3 regions of the Streptomyces sp. TLI_185 genome follow, and region 2 is predicted to be linked to each of the others. Evidence: riboswitches for the same ligand, from Rfam matches in the RefSeq annotation. Region 2 holds a riboswitch; each other region holds the start of a gene.
What was found. Region 2 has a riboswitch for thiamine pyrophosphate ahead of EDD92_RS15065 (tetratricopeptide repeat protein). Riboswitches for the same ligand answer to the same signal wherever they lie in the genome.
Positions count from the first base shown of each region.

Region 1 (3,270 bases), 1.9 Mb from region 2:
AGGCCCAGGTGTTCCTTGGGCGTGACGTAGCAGAGCATGGCCGTGCCCCACCAGGCGATCATCGCGGCACCGATGCCAGAAGTGATGTGGTCGTACGCCGGCGCGACGTCCGTCGTCAGCGGGCCGAGCGTATAGAACGGAGCTTCATCACAGATCTCCTGCTGAAGGTCGATGTTCTCCTTGATCTTGTGCATCGGGACGTGTCCCGGGCCCTCGATCATGGTCTGTACGTTGAAACGCTTGGCGATCCGGTTGAGTTCCCCGAGCGTGCGCAACTCCGCGAACTGCGCCTCGTCGTTGGCGTCCGCGATCGACCCCGGCCGCAGGCCGTCGCCCAGCGAGTACGTGACGTCGTAGGCGGCCAGGATCTCGCAGAGTTCCTCGAAGTTCTCGTACAGGAACGACTCCTTGTGATGCGCGAGGCACCACGCTGCCATGATGGAGCCGCCGCGCGAGACGATGCCGGTCTTGCGGTTCGCGGTGAGCGGGACGTACGGCAGACGGACGCCCGCGTGGACCGTCATGTAGTCCACGCCCTGCTCGGCCTGCTCGATGACGGTGTCCTTGTAGATCTCCCAGGTGAGCTCCTCGGCGCGGCCGTCGACCTTCTCCAGCGCCTGGTAGAGCGGCACCGTGCCGATGGGGACGGGGGAGTTGCGCAGCACCCACTCGCGCGTGGTGTGGATGTTGCGACCGGTGGACAGGTCCATGACCGTGTCGGCGCCCCAGCGGGTCGCCCAGGTCATCTTCTCGACCTCCTCCTCGATGGAGGACGTCACCGCGGAGTTGCCGATGTTGGCGTTGACCTTCACCAGGAACCGCTTGCCGATGATCATCGGCTCGATCTCCGGGTGGTTGACGTTGGCCGGCAGCACCGCGCGGCCCGCCTCGATCTCCTCGCGGACCACCTCGGGCGAGACGTTCTCCCGGATGGCCACGTACTCCATCTCCGGCGTGATCTCTCCGCGGCGGGCGTACGCGAGCTGGGTGACCGCCTTGCCGTCGCGACTACGGCGCGGCTGACGCGGCCGGCCCGGGAAGACCGCGTCGAGGTTGCGCAGACCGCCTCGTGGAGAGGTGTGCTTGATCCCGTCGTCCTCGGGACGGGCGGGGCGGCCCGCGTACTCCTCGGTGTCACCGCGGGCGATGATCCAGTTCTCGCGCAGCGGGGCGAGCCCCCTGCGCACATCGGTGTCGACGAGCGGATCGGTGTACGGGCCCGATGTGTCGTACAGCGTGACCGACTGCCCGTTGGTGAGATGCACCTGACGGACCGGCACCCGCAGATCGGGGCGTGAGCCCTCGACATATGCCTTGTGCCAGCCGATGGACTTCCCGGCCTCCTGGGACTGTTCGCCCTGAATGGGCTGTTCGTCCTGACTGGAGGCAGGCGTGCGTGCGTCCTTGTTGGTCATGAGACCTACTCCCTACGCCGGCATTACCCGGTAACAGGTTCGGCGGTCGACGCAGCGGTTTCCGTCTGTCGACGTTTCGTGGGGAACATCACTCGACTTCGGTGCTGTTCCACGTGAAACATCGCTGGGACGGAGGTCAGCGCCCTCTCAGCCCGGTGCTCCGAGCTCCCGCGTGTGCAAAGGTGCCTCCACGCTAGCGTCAATTCGGGCGCGCTGAACAGAGGGCCCCTGTCGTTCTTGCGATGATCGGGCGGTGACCACGACACATCAGCCCCCGTACCCCCCTCCGGAGCCGTCCCGCGGGCACGGCTCCAGGGACGGCAGCGGCCGTGGTTCCGGGGCCGGGCACCACCACGAGCCGGGAGCCGGCGCCGGGCACGGTCACGAGTCCGGTGGCGGGCAGGGGCCGGGGCACGGCCATGGTTCCGGCGGCGGGCACGGTCACTCGCACAGCCACGGTCCGGCGGCCCCCGTCTCCAAGCACCTGCGCAAGGTCATCGCCGCCATCCTCATCCCCTTCACCGCGGCCGTGCTGGTCGGCCTCGTGGTGCTGTGGCCCGGCGGCGCCCCGGCGCACAAGCGCTCCGGGGTGGGCTTCGACCGGCAGACCCAGCAGGCGACCGTCACCAAGGTCGTGAGCGTGAGCTGCAAGTCGGTGAACGCCTCGGGCGAGACCCCGACAGGGGACACCTCCACCGCCGAGGGGTCCTCCGCCCAGCAGCAGGCGAGCGGCACCTGCAAGAAGGCGACGATCCGCGTCGACACCGGCAAGGACAAGGGCCGTACGTTCACCGAGATCGTGCAGCCGGACCAGTCGCGGCAACTGCACGAGGGTGAGAAGGTCGTGGCGGCCTACGAGCCCTCCGCGCCGAAGGACCTGCAGTACTCGGTCGCCGATGTGAACCGCCGCTTCCCCATGGCGCTGCTGGCCGGCATCTTCGCGCTCGCCGTCGTGGTGGTGGGCCGGATGCGCGGGCTGATGGCCCTGGTCGCGCTGGCCGTCAGCTTCATGGTGCTGACCTTCTTCATCCTGCCCGCGATCCTGCAGGGCTCGAATCCGCTGCTCGTGGCGGTGATCGGGTCGAGCGCCATCATGCTGATCGCGCTCTACATGTGTCATGGGCTGTCGGCCCGTACGTCCGTGGCGGTGCTGGGCACGCTGCTCTCGCTCGTGCTGATCGGTCTGCTCGGCTCCGAGTTCATCGGCTGGGCCGCACTGACCGGCAACACGGACGACAACACCGGTCTGATCCATGGCCTGTATCCGTCGATCGACATGAGCGGTCTGCTGCTCGCCGGCGTCATCATCGGTTCGCTCGGTGTCCTCGACGACGTGACGGTCACCCAGACGTCTGCGGTCTGGGAGTTGCACGAGGCGAATCCGTCGATGGGCTGGCGGGGGCTGTACCGGGCGGGCATCCGTATCGGCCGCGACCACATCGCATCCGTCGTCAACACCCTCGTCCTCGCCTACGCGGGCGCCGCGCTGCCCTTGCTGCTGCTCTTCTCCATCGCGCAGAGCAGTGTGGGGGCGGTCGCCAACAGCGAGCTGGTGGCGGAGGAGATCGTACGGACGCTGGTGGGCTCGATCGGCCTGGTCGCCTCGGTGCCGGTCACGACGCTGCTCGCGGCCCTGGTGGTCGCGGCCGACCGTCCCGGCCCGGAGCCGGCGGCGGGAACGGTGGGCGCAGCGCCTGCTGCGGCGCGTACGGGGCGGGGCCGACGGCGCAAGCGGTGAGGCGAGGGCCACTCCGGCACGAGTGAACAGACACTTCGGGCAGTTCGGGGTCCAGCCACCCTGCGCATGGAGAAGCGTTACTGCGCCCTCCGCATCCCACGCAGAAGCGTTCCGGCC
Region 1 is NZ_RKRB01000001.1:5,204,705-5,207,974, forward strand. Features, by position in the region: gene thiC (phosphomethylpyrimidine synthase ThiC) at 1-1,415, opposite strand, end outside; TPP riboswitch at 1,408-1,597, opposite strand; gene EDD92_RS23930 (YibE/F family protein) at 1,669-3,153, shown strand.
Region 1: linked by a shared signal. The riboswitch ahead of thiC (phosphomethylpyrimidine synthase ThiC) and the one ahead of EDD92_RS15065 (tetratricopeptide repeat protein) in region 2 are both predicted to bind thiamine pyrophosphate.

Region 2 (3,270 bases):
GTACTCCTGGAGCGTCCTCGCGCAGGCGCTCGGCGCGATGATGGTGTGGGACGCGGCGATCACGGTCGCCCGGAACTTCACGTACGAGGAGAAGCGCGACGGCGTGCTCGGGAAGATCCTGGTGCGGCGGGAGCCGGTCGGGGTCGTGGCGGCCGTGGTCCCCTGGAACGTCCCGCAGTTCGTGGCCGCCGCCAAGCTCGCGCCCGCGCTGCTCACCGGCTGCACGGTGGTGCTCAAGCCGTCGCCCGAGTCGCCGCTGGACGCGTACATCCTGGCCGACATCACCCGCGAGGCCGGCCTGCCGGAGGGCGTGCTGTCGATCCTCCCCGCCGACCGCGAGGTCAGCGAGTACCTGGTCGGACACCCGGGGATCGACAAGGTCTCCTTCACGGGCTCGGTGGCGGCGGGCAGGCGCGTGATGGAGGTGGCGTCGCACAATCTCACCCGCGTGACACTGGAGTTGGGCGGCAAGTCGGCGGCGGTCGTCCTGCCGGACGCGGACGTGGCGACGACCGTCGCGGGTGTCGTCCCTGCGGCCTGGATGAACAACGGCCAGGCGTGCGTGGCCCAGACCCGCATCCTCCTGCCGCGCTCGCGCTACGACGAGTTCGCCGAGGCCTTCGCGGCGGCGGCGAGCGCCCTGGTCGTCGGCGACCCGCTGGATGCGGCGACCCAGGTCGGCCCACTCGTCGCCAAGCGCCAGCAGCAGCGCAACCTCGACTACATCCGCATCGGCCAGGAGGAGGGCGCCAAGATCCTCACCGGCGGCGGCCGCCCGCCGGGCCTGGACCGCGGCTGGTACGTCGAGCCGACCCTCTTCGGCGACGTCGACAACTCGATGCGGATAGCGCGGGAGGAGATCTTCGGCCCGGTGATCTGCCTGCTCCCGTACGGCGACGAGTCCGAAGCCCTGAAGATCGCGAACGACTCCGACTACGGGCTGAGCGGCAGCGTGTGGACGGCGGACGTCGGGCACGGCATCGAGGTGGCGCGGCAGGTCCGTACCGGCACGTACTCGGTGAACACCTTCAGCCTCGACATGCTCGGCCCCTTCGGCGGCTACAAGAACTCCGGCCTGGGGCGGGAGTTCGGCCCCGAGGGCTACGGCGAGTACCTCGAACACAAGATGATCCATCTCCCGGCGGGCTGGGAGGGCTGAGCGAATGGGGGTACCTCCCGCGCGAGCGCATTCGAGCGTGGGGGCGGGTGACCGCTGGCACGTCGAGGTCGACCGCTCCGTGTGCATCGGCTCGGCCCAGTGCGTCCACCGGGCGACCGGGGCCTTCCGTCTCGACTCCGCCATGCAGTCCCACCCCGTCGGGCCGGAGACCGACGCCAACGAACGCATCCTGGACGCGGCGGAGAACTGCCCGGTGGAGGCGATCGTGATCACGCTGTTGGGGAGCGGGGAGCCGGTGTTCCCGCCGGAGGAGTAGAGCCCGAAAAAGTACCCTTTCAGGGGTTTCATTCCCGGTCGGATGTTCTATTCTGGGAATTGGCCTACGGGACGAGTGAGGGAGTCCGAACCGGAGTAGCCGATTCTGGCGTGAAGCAGTCAGTCCGCTGGGACCGACGTCGACGGTCCGGGCTGAGAGGCCGGAAGACCGTGGATCGCAAGGTCTGCGACCGGAAGGCGACCTCCACTACCTGACCCGGGTAATGCCGGCGAAGGGAACCCGTCTCGTAGGTCCTTTGTGTGCCGGGGCTACGCTCCTGCGAATGCCGTAGGAACGATCAGGGCGGGGAAGAGTGCGCAAGGCCGAGGCCGGACAGCTGATCAAGCAGGCTCGTGAGGCGTGGGAGGCCGAGGAGTGGCTGCGCGCCGCCGGCCTCTACGAGCAGGTGCTCGCCCACTTCCCGGACGAGAAACCGAGCGCCGACTGGTGGTACGACGCCGCGCTCGCCCACAAGTTCCTGCGGAACTGGGCGAAGGCGTACGAGCTCGGACGCGAGGCGGCCGCCCGGGCCCCGCGCGGCGAGGGTGACCCCGCGCACTGGAACCTGGGCATCGCGGCGACCATCCAGCGCGACTGGGCGACGGCGCGCGACGCCTGGGCCGGCTTCGGCATCGACCTCCCGGCGGGTGAGGGCGAGATCGTGGGCCGCTTCGGCAACGCCTGCGTGCGGCTCGACACCGGCGGTGAGCGCGAGGTCGTGTGGATCGAGCGGCTGTGCCCGACGCGCGGGCGAGTGGTCAACGTACCCGTGACCGGAGGGCGGCGGTACGGCGAGATCGTCGTGCACGACGGCGAGCCGAAGGGGGAGCGGAGCTACGAGGGCGTCACTTACCCCGTCTTCGACGAACTGCTCCTCTTCGAGGCCTCCGAGCTGCCCACCCTGGAGGTGACCGTGGCGGCCGGCGAGGTGGACGACCTGAGGGCCCTGCTCGAGCTGTTCGGCGAGCACGGCTACGGCGCCGAACCCGCCAGCAGCGTCCGCGTGCTCTGCGCCTGCTGCAGCGAGGGCACCCATCAGCAGGAGCGGAGCCTGCCGGCGGGCACCCAGACGGTGTCCCTCGCGGCCCCGGAGGAGGAGGCGCGGCGGCTGCTGGCGCAGTGGGCGGACGGCGCGGTGATCGGGCGGAGCTGGAGCGGGCTGACGGCGATCGGCTGAGCCGGGCCCGTCGGGCGCGGCCAGGCGCTCCGCTGAGACCGGGCCCATGGGCGCGGCTGGGCGCTCCGCCGGCTGTGCCGATGTGCGGCTCCGCGGCGGGGTTGCACATCGGCTGTGACATCGGCCGCGGCAGCGGCGGGGCCCCGCGCCCCTTCAGGGCGCTGCCGAACCGCGGCCGACTTCCTCCGGCCTCCTCAGGACGGTTTTCCGGACGCCGCCGGATCCGTCAGGTCGATCAGCCGGCACACCGTCTCGATGTCGATCTTGACCTGGGCGATGGAGGCGCGGCCCGAGAGCCAGGTGATCAGGGCCGAGTGCCAGGTGTGCTCGATGACGCGGACCGCGGAGAGCTGCTCGGGGGTCGGGTTCTCCAGGCCCATCGCGTCCAGGATGATCACGGTGGTCTGGCGGGAGACCTGGTCCACCTCGGGCGAGACGCTCCGGTCGGCGAACGTCAGCGCACGCACCATCGCGTCGGCCAGATGTGGCTCGCGCTGCAGCGCCCGGAAGGCCCGCATCAGCGTCTCGGCGACCCGCTCGGCCGCCGTCTCACCCTGCGGCGGCTTCTTCCGCAGCGTGCCGTGCATGTGCTCCAACTGGTCCTGCATGGTGGCGACCAGCAGATGGATCTTGGACGGGAAGTAGCGGTAGAGGGTG
Region 2 is NZ_RKRB01000001.1:3,311,468-3,314,737, reverse strand. Features, by position in the region: gene EDD92_RS15075 (aldehyde dehydrogenase) at 1-1,159, shown strand, start outside; gene EDD92_RS15070 (ferredoxin) at 1,164-1,436, shown strand; TPP riboswitch at 1,504-1,691, shown strand; gene EDD92_RS15065 (tetratricopeptide repeat protein) at 1,750-2,613, shown strand; gene EDD92_RS15060 (TetR family transcriptional regulator) at 2,808-3,270, opposite strand, start outside.

Region 3 (3,270 bases), 3.9 Mb from region 2:
TCAGCGCTACGGCATGGGCCCATGACCTGCAAGAACCCTCAAGAGTTCAGCTGTTCACGCCGCTCCTCGTCGTGCGCCTCCTGAGTAAGCCGCCATTCCTCCTCGTGCGCCTCCACTGATTCTTCAGCGCGTCGATAGGAGGTCATCGGCCGCCAGCCCTTCGGAGTCTTCATACGTATGGATGGCGTGCCGAACGCCATAGCGTTGCACGCCCACAACCACCAGGTCAGGGTCCGTCTCGACGAGTGGCGGGCAGTTGGCGAGTGATCATCGCTGGGCCGTCTCCGGGCCGTCCTACGCCGCTCGGTGGCAACCAGTGACGACCACCAACGACAAGCGTAGCGAGCGACAGCCGCAGGTCACATGAGTTGATCTGCGACACTGGTACAGCCATGCCTAAGCCCGGAGAACTCACTTTCGTCGCCCCCCGCGGAGCCAAGAAGCCGCCGCGGCACCTTGCCGACCTCACGCCCGCCGAGCGCAAGGAAGCGGTGGCCGAGATCGGCGAGAAGCCGTTTCGTGCCAAGCAGCTCTCGCAGCACTACTTCGCGCGGTACGCGCACGACCCTGCGGAGTGGACCGACATCCCGGCCGGTTCGCGCGGCAAGCTGCAGGAGGCGCTGCTTCCCGAGCTGATGACGGTCGTGCGGCATCTGTCGACCGACCAGGGGACGACACGCAAGACCTTGTGGCGCCTGTTCGACGGGACGCTCGTCGAGTCGGTGCTGATGCGGTACCCGGACCGGGTGACCATGTGCATCAGCTCGCAGGCCGGGTGCGGGATGAACTGTCCGTTCTGTGCCACGGGGCAGGCGGGGCTCGACCGGAATCTGTCCACCGCCGAGATCGTGCACCAGATCGTCGACGGGATGCGGGCGCTGCGGGACGGCGAGGTGCCCGGCGGGCCTGCGCGGCTCTCCAACATCGTCTTCATGGGGATGGGTGAGCCGCTCGCCAACTACAAGCGCGTGGTCGGGGCCGTCCGGGCGCTCACCGATCCCGCCCCCGACGGGCTCGGGCTGTCGCAGCGCGGCATCACCGTGTCGACCGTCGGGCTGGTGCCCGCCATCCACCGGTTCGCCGACGAGGGCTTCAAGTGCCGGCTCGCCATCTCGCTCCACGCACCGGACGACGAGCTGCGCGACACCCTCGTCCCCGTCAACACACGGTGGAAGGTGCGCGAGGTCCTCGACGCCGGGTTCGAGTACGTGGAGAAGAGCGGGCGTCGGCTGAGCATCGAATACGCGCTCATTCGCGACATCAACGACCAGGCCTGGCGCGGTGACCGGCTCGGGCGGCTGCTCCGCGGCAAGCCCGTGCACGTCAACCTCATCCCGCTGAACCCGACCCCCGGCTCCAAGTGGACGGCGTCCCGGCCCGAGGACGAGAAGGCCTTCGTCGAAGCCATCGCCGCACATGGTGTGCCGGTGACCGTCCGGGACACCCGGGGGCAGGAGATCGACGGGGCCTGCGGTCAGCTCGCGGCCACCGAGCGGTAACCTGAGGCCGTACGTACATCTTCATATTCCGACAGGGGAGCGCCACAGCGCTGAGAGTGCGGCAACCGGGCCGCAGACCCTCTGAACCTTGCCCAGGTCATTCTGGGTAGGAAGTTCGGTCTTCACTCGAGCTGTTGCGCCCTGCCCGGGAGCCGGTGGAAATTCTCCGGCGGTCCCGGGCAGGGCCGCGTCTCTTCCTGGTCAGCCAGGAGGAATTCAGTGCACACCAAGACATTCGTGGCCGCCGCGGTCGGTCTCGGCCTGGTCACGCTGTCCGCGTGCGGGTCGTCGTCCGGCAGCGGGGGCTCGACGGACTCCAAGACCGTCACCCTCGTCAGCCACGCCTCGTGGAAGATCTCGAAGAACGTCCTCGCGGACTTCGAGAAGCAGTCCGGCTACAAGGTCAAGTTCCTCCAGAACGGCGACGCCGGGCAGGCCGTCAACCAGGCCATCCTCACCAAGGACAACCCGCAGGGCGACGTCTTCTTCGGCGTCGACAACACCCTGCTCTCCCGGGCGCTCGACAACGGGCTGTTCCAGTCCTACGAGGCGAAGGGCGCGGGCCGGATCCAGGCGCAGTACCGGGTCGACCAGGCCAAGCACCGGGTCACTCCCATCGACTCCGGTGACATCTGCGTCAACTACGACAAGGCGTACTTCAGCAAGCACAAGCTGACCCCGCCCCAGTCGTTCGACGATCTCGTCAAGCCCGCCTACAAGAACCTCCTCGTCACCGAGAACGCCGCCACCTCCTCGCCCGGCCTCGGCTTCCTGCTCGGCACCGCCGCCAAGTACGGCGACGCCGGCTGGCAGGGCTACTGGAAGAAGCTCAAGGCGAACGGCGTGAAGGTCGTCGACGGCTGGGAGCAGGCCTACAACAACGAGTTCTCCGGGTCGGCGGGCGGCAAGAAGGCCAAGGCGGACCGGCCGCTCGTCGTCTCCTACGCCTCCTCGCCGCCCGCCGAGGTCATCTACGGCGACCCGAAGCCGAAGACCGCGCCGACCGGCACGGCGTACGGCACGTGCTTCCGGCAGATCGAGTACGCGGGGCTGCTCAGCAACGCCGGGAACCCCAAGGGCGGAAAGGCGTTCATCGACTTCCTGGTCGGCAAGGAGTTCCAGGAGGACATGCCGCTCAACATGTTCGTCTACCCGGTGATCGAGGGCGCCCAGGTGCCGCCGGAGTTCGTGAAGTACGGGCAGCCGGCCAAGGACCCCGAGACCATGGCCCCGACCAGGATCGCCGCCAACCGTGACCAGTGGGTCAAGTCGTGGACGTCACTCGTACTGAAGTAGCCGTCCGCAGAAGGCGTACGGGGAGCGCGGTGCGGCTCGGCCTGATGGCCGTGCCCGTCGCGTTCTTCGCCGCCTTCTTCGCCTGGCCCGTCGCCGCGATCGTGGCGCGCGGGCTCAAGGTGGATGGGGTGTGGCGGTTCGGGCGGATCGTGGACGTCGTCGCGCAGTCCGACATCCGGCACGTGCTGTGGTTCACCACCTGGCAGGCGCTCGCCTCCACCGCGCTCACGCTGCTGGTCGCGCTCCCCGGCGCGTATGTCTTCGCGCGCCTCGATTTTCCCGGCAAGCAGGTGCTGCGCGCCGTCGTCACCGTCCCCTTCGTGCTGCCGACGGTCGTCGTCGGTACGGCGTTCCTGGCGCTCGTCGGGCGCGGGGGACTGCTCGACGAGCTGTGGGGCGTACGGCTGGACACCACCGTCTGGGCCATCCTGCTGGCGCACGTCTTCTTCAACTACGCCGTCGTCGTACGGACCGT
Region 3 is NZ_RKRB01000001.1:7,220,010-7,223,279, forward strand. Features, by position in the region: gene rlmN (23S rRNA (adenine(2503)-C(2))-methyltransferase RlmN) at 393-1,499, shown strand; TPP riboswitch at 1,523-1,630, shown strand; gene EDD92_RS33475 (thiamine ABC transporter substrate binding subunit) at 1,719-2,795, shown strand; gene EDD92_RS33480 (iron ABC transporter permease) at 2,840-3,270, shown strand, end outside.
Region 3: linked by a shared signal. The riboswitch ahead of EDD92_RS33475 (thiamine ABC transporter substrate binding subunit) and the one ahead of EDD92_RS15065 (tetratricopeptide repeat protein) in region 2 are both predicted to bind thiamine pyrophosphate.